Regions from separate parts of the Allobosea sp. GW821-FHT03A12 genome, predicted to be linked through region 1. Evidence: predicted binding sites of a transcription regulator. Region 1 holds the regulator's gene; each other region holds the start of a gene.

Region 1 (4,735 bases):
CCGTGGCGACGCCGATCGGCGTGCTCGCCGGCACCTATCTCGCCGAATACGGCAAGGCCTCCAAGCTCGCCGACCTCATCCGCTTCATCAACGACATCCTGCTCTCGGCGCCCTCGATCCTGATCGGCCTGTTCGTCTATGTGATCATGGTCGAGCCGTTCCGCGGCTATTCCGGCTGGGCCGGCGGCGTCGCTCTCGGCATCATCGCGATTCCCGTGATCGTGCGCACCACCGAGGACATGCTGCGCCTCGTCCCCGGTTCGCTGCGCGAGGCCGGGGCGGCCCTCGGCGCCCCGCCCTCGGTCGTCATCACCTCGGTGACCTGGCGTGCGGCGAAGTCGGGCATGGTCACCGGCATCCTGCTGGCCCTCGCCCGCATCGCCGGCGAGACCGCGCCGTTGATCTTCACCGCGCTCAACAACAATTTCTGGTTCTCGCCGAACCTGGTCGGCGGCGTCTCCAACCTGCCGGTGACGATCTACCAGTTCGCCTCAGCCCCTTACGAGAACTGGCAGCAGCTGGCCTGGGCGGGCTCGCTGATCATCACCGTCTCAATCCTCGTGCTTTCCATCATCGCCCGGCGCATCGTGCGCGGCGGCAAGTGATCAGCGTCCGATCGGAAGGACCATGCAGATGCTCTCGACCCTGGAACTGAGCCCGCAGACGCTGGATGCCGAGGCTCCCGTCCGCATCGCCGTCAAGAACCTCGATTTCTACTACGGCGAGCACAAGGCGCTGAAGAACATCAACCTCGACTTCCGCGACCGGCACGTCACCGCGCTGATCGGCCCGTCCGGCTGCGGCAAGTCGACCCTGCTGCGTATCTTCAACCGGATCTACTCGCTCTATCCCGAGCAGAAGGCCACCGGCGAGATCCTGCTCGACGGCCGCAACATCATCTCCAACAACGTCGACGTGAACGAATTGCGTTCGCGCATCGGCATGGTCTTCCAGAAGCCGACGCCCTTCCCGATGTCGATCTACGACAATGTCGCCTTCGGCATCCGCCTCTACGAGAAGCCGCCGAAGTCGGAGCTCGACGACCGTGTCGAAGGCGCGCTGCGCCGCGCCGCCCTCTGGGACGAGGTCAAGGACAAGCTGAAGAGCTCCGGCATGGGCCTCTCCGGCGGCCAGCAGCAGCGCCTCTGCATTGCCCGCACCATCGCCCAGAAGCCCGAGGTCATCCTGTTTGACGAGCCGACCTCGGCGCTCGACCCGATCTCGACCGGCAAGATCGAGGACCTGCTGGAGCAGCTGAAGAGCGACTTCACCATCGTCATCGTCACCCACAACATGCAGCAGGCGGCGCGCATCTCGCAGTACACCGCCTTCATGTATCTCGGCGAGGTGATCGAGTTCGACGCGACCAACACCATCTTCATGAACCCGCACAAGAAGCAGACGCAGGACTACGTCACCGGCCGTTTCGGCTGACGTCCTCAGCGCCAGCCAGCACCGAAGGATACGCCCGATGTCGGATCAACATATCGTCCGCTCCTACGATGCCGATCTCGAGGGCCTGCGCCGCAGCCTCGCCGAGATGGGCGGCATGTCCGAGCGCATGCTCGGCGACTCCACCGTGGCGCTGGTGCGCCGCGACACCGCGCTCGCCCAGAAGATCATCAGCGCCGACCAGCGCCTCGACAATCTCCAGCGCGAGGTCGAGGAGAAGGCGGTGCTGACCATCGCCCGCCGCCAGCCGCTGGCCAACGACCTGCGCGAGCTGATCTCGGCGATCCGCATCGCCGCCGACATCGAGCGCGTCGGCGACCTCGCCAAGAACATCGCCAAGCGCGCCGTCGCGATCTCCGGCCAGTTCTCGCCGCCGCATCGCGCCGTGGTCGGGCTGGAGCATATGAGCCGCCTGGTCCAGGCCCAACTCAAGGACGTGCTCGACGCCTATGCCGCCAGCAACGAGCAGAAGGCGATGGAGGTCTGGCGCCGCGACGACGAGATCGACGCGCTCTACACCTCGCTGTTCCGCGAGCTCCTGACCTATATGATGGAGGATCCGCGCAACATCACCTTCTGCACGCATCTCCTGTTCTGCGCGAAGAACGTCGAGCGCATCGGCGACCATACCACCAACATCGCCGAGACCATCCACTACCTCGTCACCGGCCAGTCCATCGACGAGACCCGGCCGAAGCTCGACACCACCAACATCCTCGTCGACCTGCCGGCGGCCAATGGCTGAACCGGCGGGCGGCGCGCTTTCCGTTCAGCCGGAATCGGCTGAACGATCAGAATTCGCGCAGTTGAAAAGTTGGAGCATGTTCTGATCGCAAAAGTGGTTTCCACTTTTGCGGAACAGGCTCCGAGCGAAAGCGAGACGTAATGCCTGCACGCATCCTGATCGTCGAGGACGAGGAGCCGCTCACCCTGCTGCTGCGCTACAATCTCGAGGCCGAGGGCTTTGAGGTCGACAGCGTGGCGCGTGGCGACGACGCCGAACTGCATCTGCGCGACCATACGCCCGATCTCGTCCTGCTCGACTGGATGCTGCCGGGCCTCTCCGGCATCGAGCTCTGCCGGCGTCTGCGCACCCGCCGCGACACCGAGCGCGTGCCGATCATCATGCTGACTGCCCGCGGCGAGGAGACCGAGCGCGTGCGCGGCCTCGCCACCGGCGCCGACGACTATGTCGTCAAGCCGTTCTCGCTGCCCGAGCTGATCGCCCGCATCCAGGCCCTGCTGCGTCGCGCCAAGCCCGGCCATGTCGCCGGCCTGCTCGCCGCCGGCGATCTCGAGCTCGACCGTACGACGCGGCGCGTCCGCCGTGCCGGCGCCGAACTGCATCTCGGCCCGACCGAGTTCCGTCTGCTCGAATTCCTGATGCAGGCGCCGGGCCGGGTCTATTCGCGGGCGCAGTTGCTCGATGCCGTCTGGGGCCGCGACGTCTATATCGACGAGCGCACCGTCGACGTCCATGTCGGGCGTCTGCGCAAGGCGATCACGCCCGCCAACGCCAAGGACCCGCTGCGCACCGTGCGCGGCGCCGGCTACGCCTTCGATGAGACGTTTGCGCGCGGCTGAGCGCTTCGATCAGCGCGGCGCGGCGATGATCACCGCCGCGCCGGCGAGGCAGAGAACGGCTCCCGCGAGATCATAGCGATCCGGCGCGACCTTCTCGACCAGCGCCATCCAGGCCAGCGACGCCATGATGTAGATGCCGCCATAGGCGGCGAAGGCGCGCCCGGCGGCGGGGCTGTCGACCAGGGTCAGCAGCCAGGCGAAGACCGCGAGAAAGACGAGTCCCGGCAGCAGCCACCAGACCGGCTTGTCGAGCTTCAGCCAGGCCCAGAAGGCGAAGCAGCCGGCGATTTCCGCCAGCGCCGCGGCGGCATAGATCGCCAGGGTCGTCATGGGCGCTCCCACTCATTCCAGCCATGAAAAAGCCGGCCACGAGGGCCGGCTTTTCAGCGTCCAAACATGCCGCCCACTCAGGCGCGAATGGCCTTGCGGTCGCGGCGGCGGTCGGCTGCCGGCTGGTAGGCGATGCGGGCGTGATAGGCGCAATAGGGCAGGCCGGTGGCGCTGCGGCCGCCGCAGAAGCGGAACTCCGGCGTGGTCGGGTCGCCCATTGGCCAGCGGCACATATATTCGCGCAGGTCCATGATCGTGACCCGCTCGGAGAACGGCACGACCACGTCCTCGGCCGGCGCCGGAGCGCGTTCGACCTGGGCTTCGGCTTCGATCTGTGGCGCGAACTGCGGGGCGAGCGCGGTGTTGCCGCGGGTCAGGCCTGCGTTGCCACTGCTCTGGTGGCCGGCCGGATGGCTCGGCGGACGGGCGGCCGGCTTGCGCGGACGCGGCGCGGCAGAGCCCGGGCTCTTGGCCCGGCCGGACAGGCCGAGGCGATGGACCTTCCCGATGACGGCGTTGCGCGTGACATTGCCAAGCTCGGCGGCGATCTGGCTCGCGCTCAGGCCGTCATTCCAGAGCTTCTTGAGCAGTTCGACGCGTTCGTCGGTCCAGGCTCCGGCTTCGGTCATGGGGTTGCACCTGTCTTCGTCATGCTCCGCCAGCAAGCCGGCGAGGCATAGGGAGAGATCATGGCGGAATCCGATACCGGCAGCGCCCGTCGCTAAACGGAAGCCGTTACGCCCGGAACTGACGATACAGGAGACGCCGCACGAGATGTCGTATCTGACGAAGAAGACCATACAAGATGGCCTGACTCGGCCACAAGAGTCGCCGAATCGTAATTCGGCTTTTCCCCAGCCAATCGCCGCAGATGGTCCGGCAGTGAGTCCAATCGGCAACGCTGCCGCGAGGTCAGCCGCAATTGACAGGGCCGGGCCGGTTTTGCATAGTCTCACGACGCAGCCGCCCTCAAGGGGCGGCGCTTATGTTTTTGAGCGATCGGGATTTTCCTTCGATGCGGCTTGACGCGCGACGAGACGGCGGGAACGGCCAGCGACGATAATGTCGCCGGCGGGTCGCATCGTGCCGGCATCATGCCGCCTTGCGTCCCACCCTGCCGTTCCCGGCCCGAGATTCCGCGCTACCCTCCTGTCTCGCCGCAAGGATTTCGCTCGATGAGCACCGCTTCCGCTTCTTCCGTTCTCCTGCCGACCTATGCCCGGGCCCCGATCGCGCTCGAGCGCGGCGAAGGCGCCTGGGCGATCACCGCCGATGGCACCCGCTATCTCGATTTCGGCGCCGGCATCGCCGTCAATTCGCTCGGCCACGCCCATCCGCATCTGGTCGAGGCGCTGACCCAGCAGGCTCA
Region 2 (4,735 bases), on a different contig from region 1:
GGACGTTTTCCTTTTCGAATGACGCGAAATCGGTGCGGTAGCGCCGGTTCGGTGGAAGAACGTTGCCGCCAACTTTTGGTTCCGCCTCTCAGGCGGATGCATTGGCCTCCGCAATCGCACGCAGCGCCTGGCCTGTCGCTTCGTCGGCCGGAAAGAAGGTCTCCAGCGCCAGCTCGGACAGGGTGACGTCGACTGGCGTGCCGAACACGGTCGTGGTCGAGATCAGTGACAGCACGGTCTCGCCGAGCCGCAGGTGCAGCGGCAGCACGATCGGCGGCTCCGCCTCCTCCTGCGCCTTGCCCTTGGCGATCGGCGCAGCCGGGACGGGATAGCTCAGCAATTCGGTCAGGAGCTCGGCGAGCAGAGGGTCGGCCGTGGCGCGAATCTGTTGGCGCAGCCGCGCGATCAGATGGCCGCGCCACTCTGTGAGGTTGATGATCGCCGGCGCGAGCCCGCGCGGATGCAGGCTGAGCCGGAGCACATTGACGGGCGGGCGCAGCAGGTCGGCATCCTCGACGACCGCGAGCATCGGCGCGATCATCTTGTTCGCCGCGAGCAGGGTCCAGTGCCGGTCGACCGCCACGGCCGGGTAGGGCTCGTGCCCCTTGAGCAGCAGGTCGATGGCGCTGCGGGCCGCCTGCAGGCTCGGATCCTCCAGCGAACGTTCGAGATAGACCGGTGCATAGCCGGCCGAGAGCAGGAGCGCGTTGCGCTCGCGCAGCGGCACGCCGAGATGCTCGGCGAGCAGCAGGACCATGTCCCGGCTCGGTATCGAGCGGCCGCTCTCGACGAAGCTCAGATGCTTCTGCGAGATCTCGGCTTCGAGCGCGAGGTCGAGCTGGCTGAGACGGCGCAGCTGGCGCCAGTCGCGAATGAGATGCCCGATCGCGGGCTGCGAGTGCTTGTTCATGCCGGGCAAGCTAGCCGTAGCCGCGCCGCCATCCAATTACCTCGGGCTTAATCGACCGGCCGCCGGGCTTTCGTCAGCATGGCCTCCATCAGCAACCGCCCCGGCTGAGACGGGGCTGAACCGGAGAACAGCCATGGCCTTCATCCAGTCCTCACGTTTCCTGCGCAACGCCCTCGCTCTCGACGCCGCCGCCTGCGCCGGAACCGGCTTGCTGCTCAGCCTCGGGGCCGGCGCTCTCTCCGGCCTGCTCGGCTTCCCGGCGGAGTTCTTGCGCGGCGCCGGTCTCGTGCTCCTGCCTTGCGCCACCTTGCTTGCATTCTTCGCCAGCCGGGAGCGCTTGCCGCGGCTCGCCGTCTATGCGGTGATCGGCGTCAACATCCTCTGGATCGCCGACAGCGTGTTGATCCTGGTCGCCGGCTGGTTCGCGCCGACCACGCTCGGCATCGCCTTCGTCCTGGCCCAGGCCGCCGCAGTGGCCGTCGTTACCGAGCTCGAGGTGATCGGCCTGAAGAAGTCGGTCTCCGATGTTGCGGGAACCGAAGCCGCGCTGCGCTGATCAATCTCTTTCCTAGATCACGCCGCTGCGGTTCTCCCGCGGCGGCGTTTGCTTTGCGACGGCTTGTCACGCAACTGTCGCAAGCGCTCACTAGCCGGAAGGCCTGCCTCCTCACCCTGCGCAACAGGACCGTCCCATGCGCCAACCCCTCGTCCTTGCGGCTCTCGCGACGCTCCTTGCTGGCGGCACCGCCTTGGCCGAGCCGACCTTCAACCGCATCGCCACCTTCCAGGTACCGCTGAACCTGCCTGCCGACCGCGACGCGAAGAAGAAGACCGTCGCCGAGATCATTTCGGCCAACGAGGCCGGGACCCTGCTCGCCTATACCGATGCCGAGCAGAAGGCGATCGGCCTGATCGACATCACCACCGCCAATGCGCCCAAGCCCGCAGGCTTCATCCCGGTCGGCGGCGAGCCGACTTCGGTCGTGATCCTGGGCGAGCGCGCCTTCGCCGTCGTCGTCAGCTCCGGCGACAATTTCAAGGAGCCGGCCGGTCATCTCGCCACCGTCGACCTGAAGACGAAGCAGGTCGCTGCAAGATGCGAGCTCGGCGGCCAGCCCGACTCGATCGCGCTCAGCAAAGACAAGGGCAAGCTCGCCATCGTTATCGAGAACGAGCGCGACGAGAAGCTCAACAAGGGCGACCTGCCGCAGCTCCCCGCCGGCAATCTCACGCTGGTCGGCATCAAGGATGGTGAGGCCGATTGCGCCTCCAGGCAGGTCGTCGATCTGACCGGCATCGCCGCGGTCGAGCCGACCGATCCCGAGCCGGAATTCGTCGACGTCAACCTCGACGGCCTCGCCGTGGTGACGCTGCAGGAGAACAATCACCTCGCCATCGTCGACACCAAGACCGGCAAGCTCGTCACGCATTTCCCGGCCGGCACGGTCGACCTCACGAACATCGACAAGACCCGCGACGGAGAGATCAAGCCGGTCGAGGAGTTGAAGGGCGTGCGGCGCGAGCCTGATGCCGTGCGCTGGCTCGACAATGACCGCTTCGTCACCGCCAATGAGGGCGATTGGAAGGGCGGCTCGCGCGGCTTCACCATCTTCCGCAAGGACGGCACGGTCGAGTTCGATGCCGGCAACATGGTCGATCACCTCGCCATCCGCCTCGGCCACTATCCGGAGCGCCGTTCGGCCGCCAAGGGCAGCGAGCCGGAGGGCATCGAAGTCGGCACCTATCATGGCGAGCGCCTGTTCTTCGTCGGACTGGAGCGCGCCTCGCTCGTCCTCGTCTTCAAGGATGAGGGGCCGGGCAAGGCGCCGCGCTATCTGCAGGCGCTGCCGGGCGGCATCGCGCCGGAAGGGCTGCTCGCCATCCCGCAGCGCAACCTCTTCGTCTCCGCCTCCGAGGCCGATCTCGGCGAGAAGGACGGACCGCGTTCGGCCGTGACCATCTATGAGCGCAGCGAGGCGCCGGCCGCCTATCCGACCATCGTCTCGGTGGATGTCGATGGCGTCCCGCTCGGCTGGGGTGCGCTCTCGGGCCTCGCCGCCCATCCCGAACTGCCGGGCCGGCTCTTCAGCGTCACCGACAGCGCCTATACGCCCTCGCGCATCCTCGAGATCGACGCGACGAAGAAGCCCGCGACGATCACCGGCGCGATCACTGTGACCAGGGACGGCAAACCCGCCTCCTATGACCTCGAAGCGATTGCGACGCGCCCCGGCGGCGGCTTCTGGCTCGCTTCGGAAGGCGCGCCCGAACGCAAGGAGAAGCCGACGCAGAACCTCCTGCTGCGCGCTTCGGCCAAAGGCGAGATCGAGGAGGAGATCGCGCTGCCGGAGGAGTTCGCCGCCAAGGCGATCAACCAGGGCTATGAGGGCGTCGCCGTCACCGGTACCGGCCAGGACGAGACCGTCTGGATCGCCGTCCAGCGCGAGTGGAAGGACGACCCCAAGGGCAAGGTCAAGATCCTCTCCTACAAGCCTTTCACCAAGAGCTGGGGCATCCTCCACTACCCGCTGACCGCTCCTTCTGCCGGCGCCTGGATGGGTCTCTCGGAGCTGACCTATCTCGGTGACGACACCTTCGCCGTGATCGAGCGCGACAACCGGTTTGGCGACAAGGCGGTGAAGACGCTGGCGACCTTCTCGGTAAAGGGATTGAAGCCGGCGCCGTTCGGCTCCTCGGAGATCCCGACGGTCGAGAAGACGCTGCTGCGCGACCTGACGCCCGACCTGATGAAGCTCGGCGGCTACGGGCTCGACAAGGTCGAGGGCATGGCGGTCGACAAGGCGGGCGAGCTCTTCGTCGTCACCGACAATGACGGCGTCGACGATTCCTCCGGCGAGACCCAGTTCTTCGCCTTCGGCAAGCTTGCGAAGTAACGCGGCGGGGCAAAAGGCCGGCGGGTGCTCCTCGCCGGCATCCCTGCCCGCTGCTCAATCCCGTCGATCCGGCCTTGCTGTCGCTGCCGGTGCGTGCCCTACTCCCATGACAAGGGGGAGGACGGCGCATGGCCCATGGGGTTCTCGCACGGAGCGGCTCGCCGCCTCGCCATGAGCATCACGGCTCCGTCCCGACCCTGACGCTCGGCGCCCTCGGCGTCGTCTACGGCGACATCGGCACCAGCCCGCTCTATGCGCTGAAGGAAGCGGCCCGCGCCGCGAGCGCCGGCGGGACCTTGCAGCCGGGAGCCGTCGTCGGCTGCGTCTCGATGATCCTCTGGGCGCTGATCCTGATCATCTCGCTCAAATATTCGCTGCTGATCATGCGTGCCGACAATCGCGGCGAAGGCGGCATCATGGCGATGCTGGCCCTGCTCAAGGCACGCCATGCCAAGCCCGGTTCGAGCCGGGCCTACGTGCTGGTGATCGGGCTCGTCGGCGCCGCGCTGCTCTACGGCGATGGCGCCATCACGCCGGCGATCTCGGTGCTGAGCGCGATCGAGGGCCTCAAGGTCGATGCGCCGTTCCTGGCGCCGGCGATCGTGCCGTTGACCGCTGTGATCCTGATCGGCGTCTTCCTGGTGCAGAGCAAGGGCACCGGCTTCATCGGCAAGCTGTTCGGGCCGATCATGCTGCTCTGGTTCATCGCCCTCGCGCTGCTCGGCATCCGGGGCATCCTGATGGCGCCGGAGATCCTCTCGGCCATCAACCCCTTCAACGCGCTCTACTTTATCACCCACACCGCTCCGGTCGTCGGCTTCGCCGTGCTGGGCGCGACCTTCCTGGCGGTGACCGGCGGCGAGGCGATGTATGCGGATATGGGCCATTTCGGCCCGTTGCCGATCCGCATCGCCTGGCTGACGGTGGTGTT
Region 3 (4,735 bases), on a different contig from region 1:
TGCCAAGGCCTCCCGATCAATCGTCGCCGTCCGGTATCTTCAGCCGGTGGCCGCAGGCCTTGCAGTGCACGGCATCGGGGTCGTGCCGCTGCAGGGCGCATTCGGGACAGGGAAAGGTCACCTTGTGCGGCCGGAACACCGCCTGGGCCAGCCGCACGAACAGCGAGATGCCGGTGATCATCACCACGATCGAGGTCAGCTTGCCGGCGATGCCCGGCAGGGTGATGTCGCCGAAACCGGTCGTCGTCACCGTCGTGACGGTGAAATAGAGCGCCTCGACATAGCCCTCCAGCCCCGGCCGGCTCATGAAGAAGAAGGTGTAGACGAAGCCGCTGACGACGAAGAGGAAGGTCGCGAGGTTGACCAGCGCCCGCGCCACATCCTCCCAGTCGCGATAGCGCGTCTCGCGCAGTTGCGCCCAGATCAGTCCGCGCTGCGACAGCGACCAGAGCCGAAGGATGCGCAGGAAGCCGAAATTCTCCAGCCATTGCGGCGCCAGCAGCGTCGCCAGGATGAAGAGGTCGAGCAGCATGGTCGGCTGGCGCAGCAGCCGCAGCATGTTCGAGGACGCCAGGAAGCGCGCCGCGATCTCGGCGGCGACGATGATCGCGACGGCATAGTCGAGCCAGAGGAATTCCGGCCGGTCGCGCAGCATCGGCGTCGCGACGAAGAAGCCGATGATCAGCAGGTCGACGACCAGCGTCGCGAACTGGAAGCGCAGCGCTGCCGGGGTACGGCCGTGATAGAGCTGCCGAAGCCGGTCGCGCAGCCCGGAGCGTCTACTGCTGCTATCGTCGGGATCGGCGGCGGCACTCATCCCATCGGCGTAGCAGCGTCGCGGCGACGGCGTCCAGCCCCGGCGCTCAGGCCGGCCTGATCGCGACCGCCTGCACGCTATAGCCGCCGAACAGCCGCGTCGTGCCACCAATGGTCCCGGTCTCGGCGCAGAGCTCGGTCACGACCGCATCGAGATCCCGGCGCGGCGTGACATGGAACAGCGCCAGCCAGCGGTTCAGCAATGCCCTGAACGGGCCGGGCAGATGCGCCTGGTCGCCGAAGTCGACGATATGCAGTGCACCTCCTGGCGCGACCACCTGCATCGCCTGCGCCAGCGCCTCGCGCCAGGGCGGGATCATCGAGAGCGCGTAGGAGATCACCACGCGCTCGAAACCGGCCCGGCCGAACAGCGCCTCCGGGTCGAAACTGGTCGCATCGGCCTGCGCCAAGGTGATGCGTTCGGACAGCCCCGCCTTCGCCACCTGCTCGCGGGCGGTGCGCAGCATCTCCTCCGAGACGTCGAGCCCGTAGCAGCGCGCATGCGGATAGCGTTGCGCGATCTTGATCAGGTTACGCCCGGTGCCGCAGCCGATCTCCAACACCGCGCCGCCCGGCGGCGGCTTCAAGCCGGCGATCAGACCGTCGCGGCCGAGCAGGTAGAACTTGCGGGTCGCGTCGTAGATGTGCCGCTGAAAACGGTACATCCGGTCCATCAGGCCGGCGGCATCCCCCCTGCCCTCGACCGCGCTCACGCGGCCGCTCCACGGACATAGAGATGGAAGGCGCCGTAGATCGAGGAACGGTCGCAGGCGCCGAGCTCGCGGCTGCGCTCCTCCTGATAGTGCCATTGCGACAGGATCGCCTCCGGCACCCGGCCGGGCAGCAAACGCTCATCGGCAGCGGTGCGGAAAATGACGCGGGCGCCGGGCGCGGCGCTGCGCGTGATCTGCGTCCACAAGGCTGTCAGATCGGCATCGTTCATCCAGTCCTGCGCATCAAGCAGCACGAAGCCGTTGCAGCTCTCGGCGGGCTGCTTCTCAAGGAATGCCGTGATCGCGCTCTGATGATAGGAGACGCGCCCGGCGCGCTCCCTCACCGTCTCGAAATTGCGCTGCTCCAGATAGGGCGGCACTGCAGCGTCCGGCTCCGGCCCGTAGCCGCGGCCGAAGGCCTGCCAGGCGAAGTAGTTGGTCTTCAGGTCGAAACCGCAGGCCAGTCGCTCCAGCCGATGGCGCAGCACGGCGCGGATGCCGGCATCGCCGTCGGCGGCCAACGCCTTGTACTGCGCCGGCGGGATGCCGAGCCCATAGAGCGAGGCCGGCTGGCGCACCAGCCAGCGCACCAGCTTTTTGTCGAAGACCGGAGCAAGGTGCCGGTCGAACAGCGCCCGTTGCTCCTCCATGGTCTTGGCCTGCAGCATGACGCGCGGATCGAAGCCGAGCCGCCGGGCGAGGAAGTGGCCCGTACCGATGAAGCGGCCGAGCAGGCCGTAGCGGTAAAAGTTGCGGGCGAAGAGCTCGATCCGGCGCCGGCCGGCGAGGTTGCGCCCTTCCCAATAGGCGCGGCTGACAGCATCCAGCCGCGGCGCGATCAGGCGGTCGTAGGTCTCGACATTGGCCTTGGACTGCGCCTGCCCGAAGAAGCGGCGGAAGATCGCGTGATCGTCGATCTCGGCCAGCGCCGCGAGCTTGAGGTGACCGAGCGCGATATGGGCGCCGTTGAGGTCGATCGCGCTGATCTTCGTGGGGTCGGCAGTGAGATAGGACAGGATGTTGCAGGAGCCCGAGGCGATCGCGACGAGGTGGTCGCTGGGCTGCAGCGCCAGCGCCTCCATGTCGACGACCGGGTCCTCCCAGATCTGCGGATAGACCAGTCCGGAGAAGGCGAGCGTGAACATCCGCTCCAGCATGCCGGCACGCGAGAGCGGCTTGCTGCGATGGACGGCGGTGGTCAGCCCGAGGTTCGTCGTGCGCTTCACCGCGCGGATCGTCTGCGTCACGAGGCCCTCGTTCGCGCCCGTTGCGATGGCGAGCCGACTAGAGGAGTCGCGTGACGGTTGGGTGACGCGGCCGGCGTCAACAGAAGCGATCGGTCGCCGCCGAACGCGGATGTGAAACAGGACACGTTGCGCGGGGCTGAAATCAGGAAGACAAATCCCCATATCTCGCGCGACAATCGAACACGAGCTGGTGGAAAGGAGCCTTGCATGGGCCTGATGGACATGTTCGCCAAAACGGGGAAGCCGGCAGAGCGCGAATTCCCCTTCCAGCTCACCGATGCGGAGTGGCGCCAGAAGCTGACGCCGGAGCAGTACCAGGTGCTGCGCGGCCATGGCACCGAGCGGGCCGGCTCCTGCGCGCTGAACTTCGAGAAGCGCGCCGGCACCTTTTCCTGCGCCGGCTGCGGCCAGCCCCTGTTCCGGTCGCACAAGAAGTTCGAGAGCGGCACCGGCTGGCCGAGCTTCGACCAGCCGCTGGAAGGCGCGGTCGAGGAGAGCGAGGACTACAGCTACGGCATGCACCGGGTCGAGGTGCATTGCGCCAATTGCGGCGGCCATCTCGGCCATGTCTTCCCCGACGGCCCGCCGCCGACCGGCCTGCGCTACTGCATCAACGGCGTGGCGATGGATTTCGCGCCGGAATCCTGACCACTAACGCCGAAAGGCGCCTCAGGCCTTCCCCGGCCTGAGGCCGTCGATCAGCCCGCGCACGCGCCGCGCGAATGCCTCCATCTCGAACGGCTTGGTCATGATATGCATGCCCGGTTCGAGATGGCCGTGGTTGAGCACGGCATTCTCGGCATAGCCGGTGACGAACAGCACTTCGAGACCCGGCCGGCGCACACGCGCCGCGTCGGCAAGCTGGCGCCCGTTCATGCCGTGGGGCAGCCCGACATCGGTGACGAGCAGGTCGATCGGCTGTTGCGTCTCGATGACCTTCATCGCCGAGGGGCCGTCATCCACCTCGATCACGGTGTAGCCCAGCTCTTCGAGCTGCTCGACAACGAGCATCCGCACCAATGGCTCGTCATCGACGACGAGAACCGTCTCTCCGCCGGCCGCTGGCGCGGGCTTGATGGAGTCCGTGGCAGCCTCGCCGAGCTCGACGACTTCGCCCATGTAGCGGGGCAGATAGATGCAGATCATCGTGCCCTTGCCAGGCTCCGAATAAATCCGTGCAGCACCGCCGGACTGCCCGGCGAAGCCATAGACCATCGACAGGCCGAGCCCGGTACCTTGCCCGATCGGCTTGGTCGTGAAGAACGGGTCGAAGGCGCGCTCGACCACGTCCGACGTCATGCCGGTGCCGGTGTCGGAGACGCAGAGTGAAACATATTGCCCCGGCTTGAGGTCGCGCGCCCGGGCCGCCCGCTCATCCATCCAGCGATTGGACGTCTCGATCGTCAGCCTCCCGCCATCGGGCATGGCATCGCGCGAATTGATGCAGAGATTGAGCAGCGCGTTCTCGAGTTGCCCGGCATCGGCATGGACCGTCCATAGGCCGGCTGCGCCGACGGCCTCGATCGCGATCGTCGGGCCGACGCTACGTGCGATCAGGTCGAGCATGCCGTTGACCAGCCCGTTCACATTGACCGGTTTGGGATCGAGTGTCTGGCGCCGCGAGAAGGCGAGCAATCGCTCGGTCAGGCTGGCGGCGCGCCGCACCGCGCTCTTCGCGCCCGTCAGGAAACGCTCGACATCGGCGATCCGGCCCTGCGCGATCCGCGCCTGGGCCATTTCGAGGCTACCGCCAATGCCGGCGAGGATGTTGTTGAAGTCGTGGGCGATGCCCCCGGTGAGCTGGCCGACAGCCTCCATCTTCTGGCTCTGGCGCAAGCTCTCTTCGGCCGCCAGCAGCTCCGCCGAGCGCTGCTCGACCTGCTGCTCGAGCGTCGCGTTGAGTTCGGCCAACGCAATCTCGGCGCGGCGGCGGGCGGTGATGTCCTGGAAGATGACGGC

The links. Region 1 encodes PhoB, which activates phosphate uptake and scavenging genes when phosphate is short. Its sites were predicted from a motif close to TGTCATNNANCTGTCAT; they were not measured.
Region 2: AC3WLC_RS10265 (esterase-like activity of phytase family protein) is a predicted target of PhoB. The motif match lies at 1,531-1,547, and genes of this name have one in related genera.
Region 3: AC3WLC_RS25620 (BtaA family protein) is a predicted target of PhoB. The motif match lies at 2,827-2,843, and genes of this name have one in related genera.

What each region holds. Positions count from the first base shown of each region.
Region 1 is NZ_JBYSVZ010000006.1:425,935-430,669, reverse strand. It holds gene pstA (phosphate ABC transporter permease PstA) at 1-605, shown strand, start outside; gene pstB (phosphate ABC transporter ATP-binding protein PstB) at 634-1,434, shown strand; gene phoU (phosphate signaling complex protein PhoU) at 1,472-2,197, shown strand; gene phoB (phosphate regulon transcriptional regulator PhoB) at 2,338-3,036, shown strand; gene AC3WLC_RS24420 (YnfA family protein) at 3,046-3,366, opposite strand; gene AC3WLC_RS24415 (GcrA family cell cycle regulator) at 3,444-3,995, opposite strand; gene AC3WLC_RS24410 (aspartate aminotransferase family protein) at 4,542-4,735, shown strand, end outside.
Region 2 is NZ_JBYSVZ010000003.1:562,380-567,114, forward strand. It holds gene AC3WLC_RS10255 (helix-turn-helix domain-containing protein) at 89-910, opposite strand; gene AC3WLC_RS10260 (hypothetical protein) at 1,044-1,466, shown strand; gene AC3WLC_RS10265 (esterase-like activity of phytase family protein) at 1,603-3,804, shown strand; gene AC3WLC_RS10270 (potassium transporter Kup) at 4,002-4,735, shown strand, end outside.
Region 3 is NZ_JBYSVZ010000007.1:83,600-88,334, forward strand. It holds gene AC3WLC_RS25610 (ion channel) at 17-817, opposite strand; gene AC3WLC_RS25615 (class I SAM-dependent methyltransferase) at 864-1,529, opposite strand; gene AC3WLC_RS25620 (BtaA family protein) at 1,526-2,776, opposite strand; gene msrB (peptide-methionine (R)-S-oxide reductase MsrB) at 2,993-3,424, shown strand; gene AC3WLC_RS25630 (PAS domain-containing protein) at 3,446-4,735, opposite strand, start outside.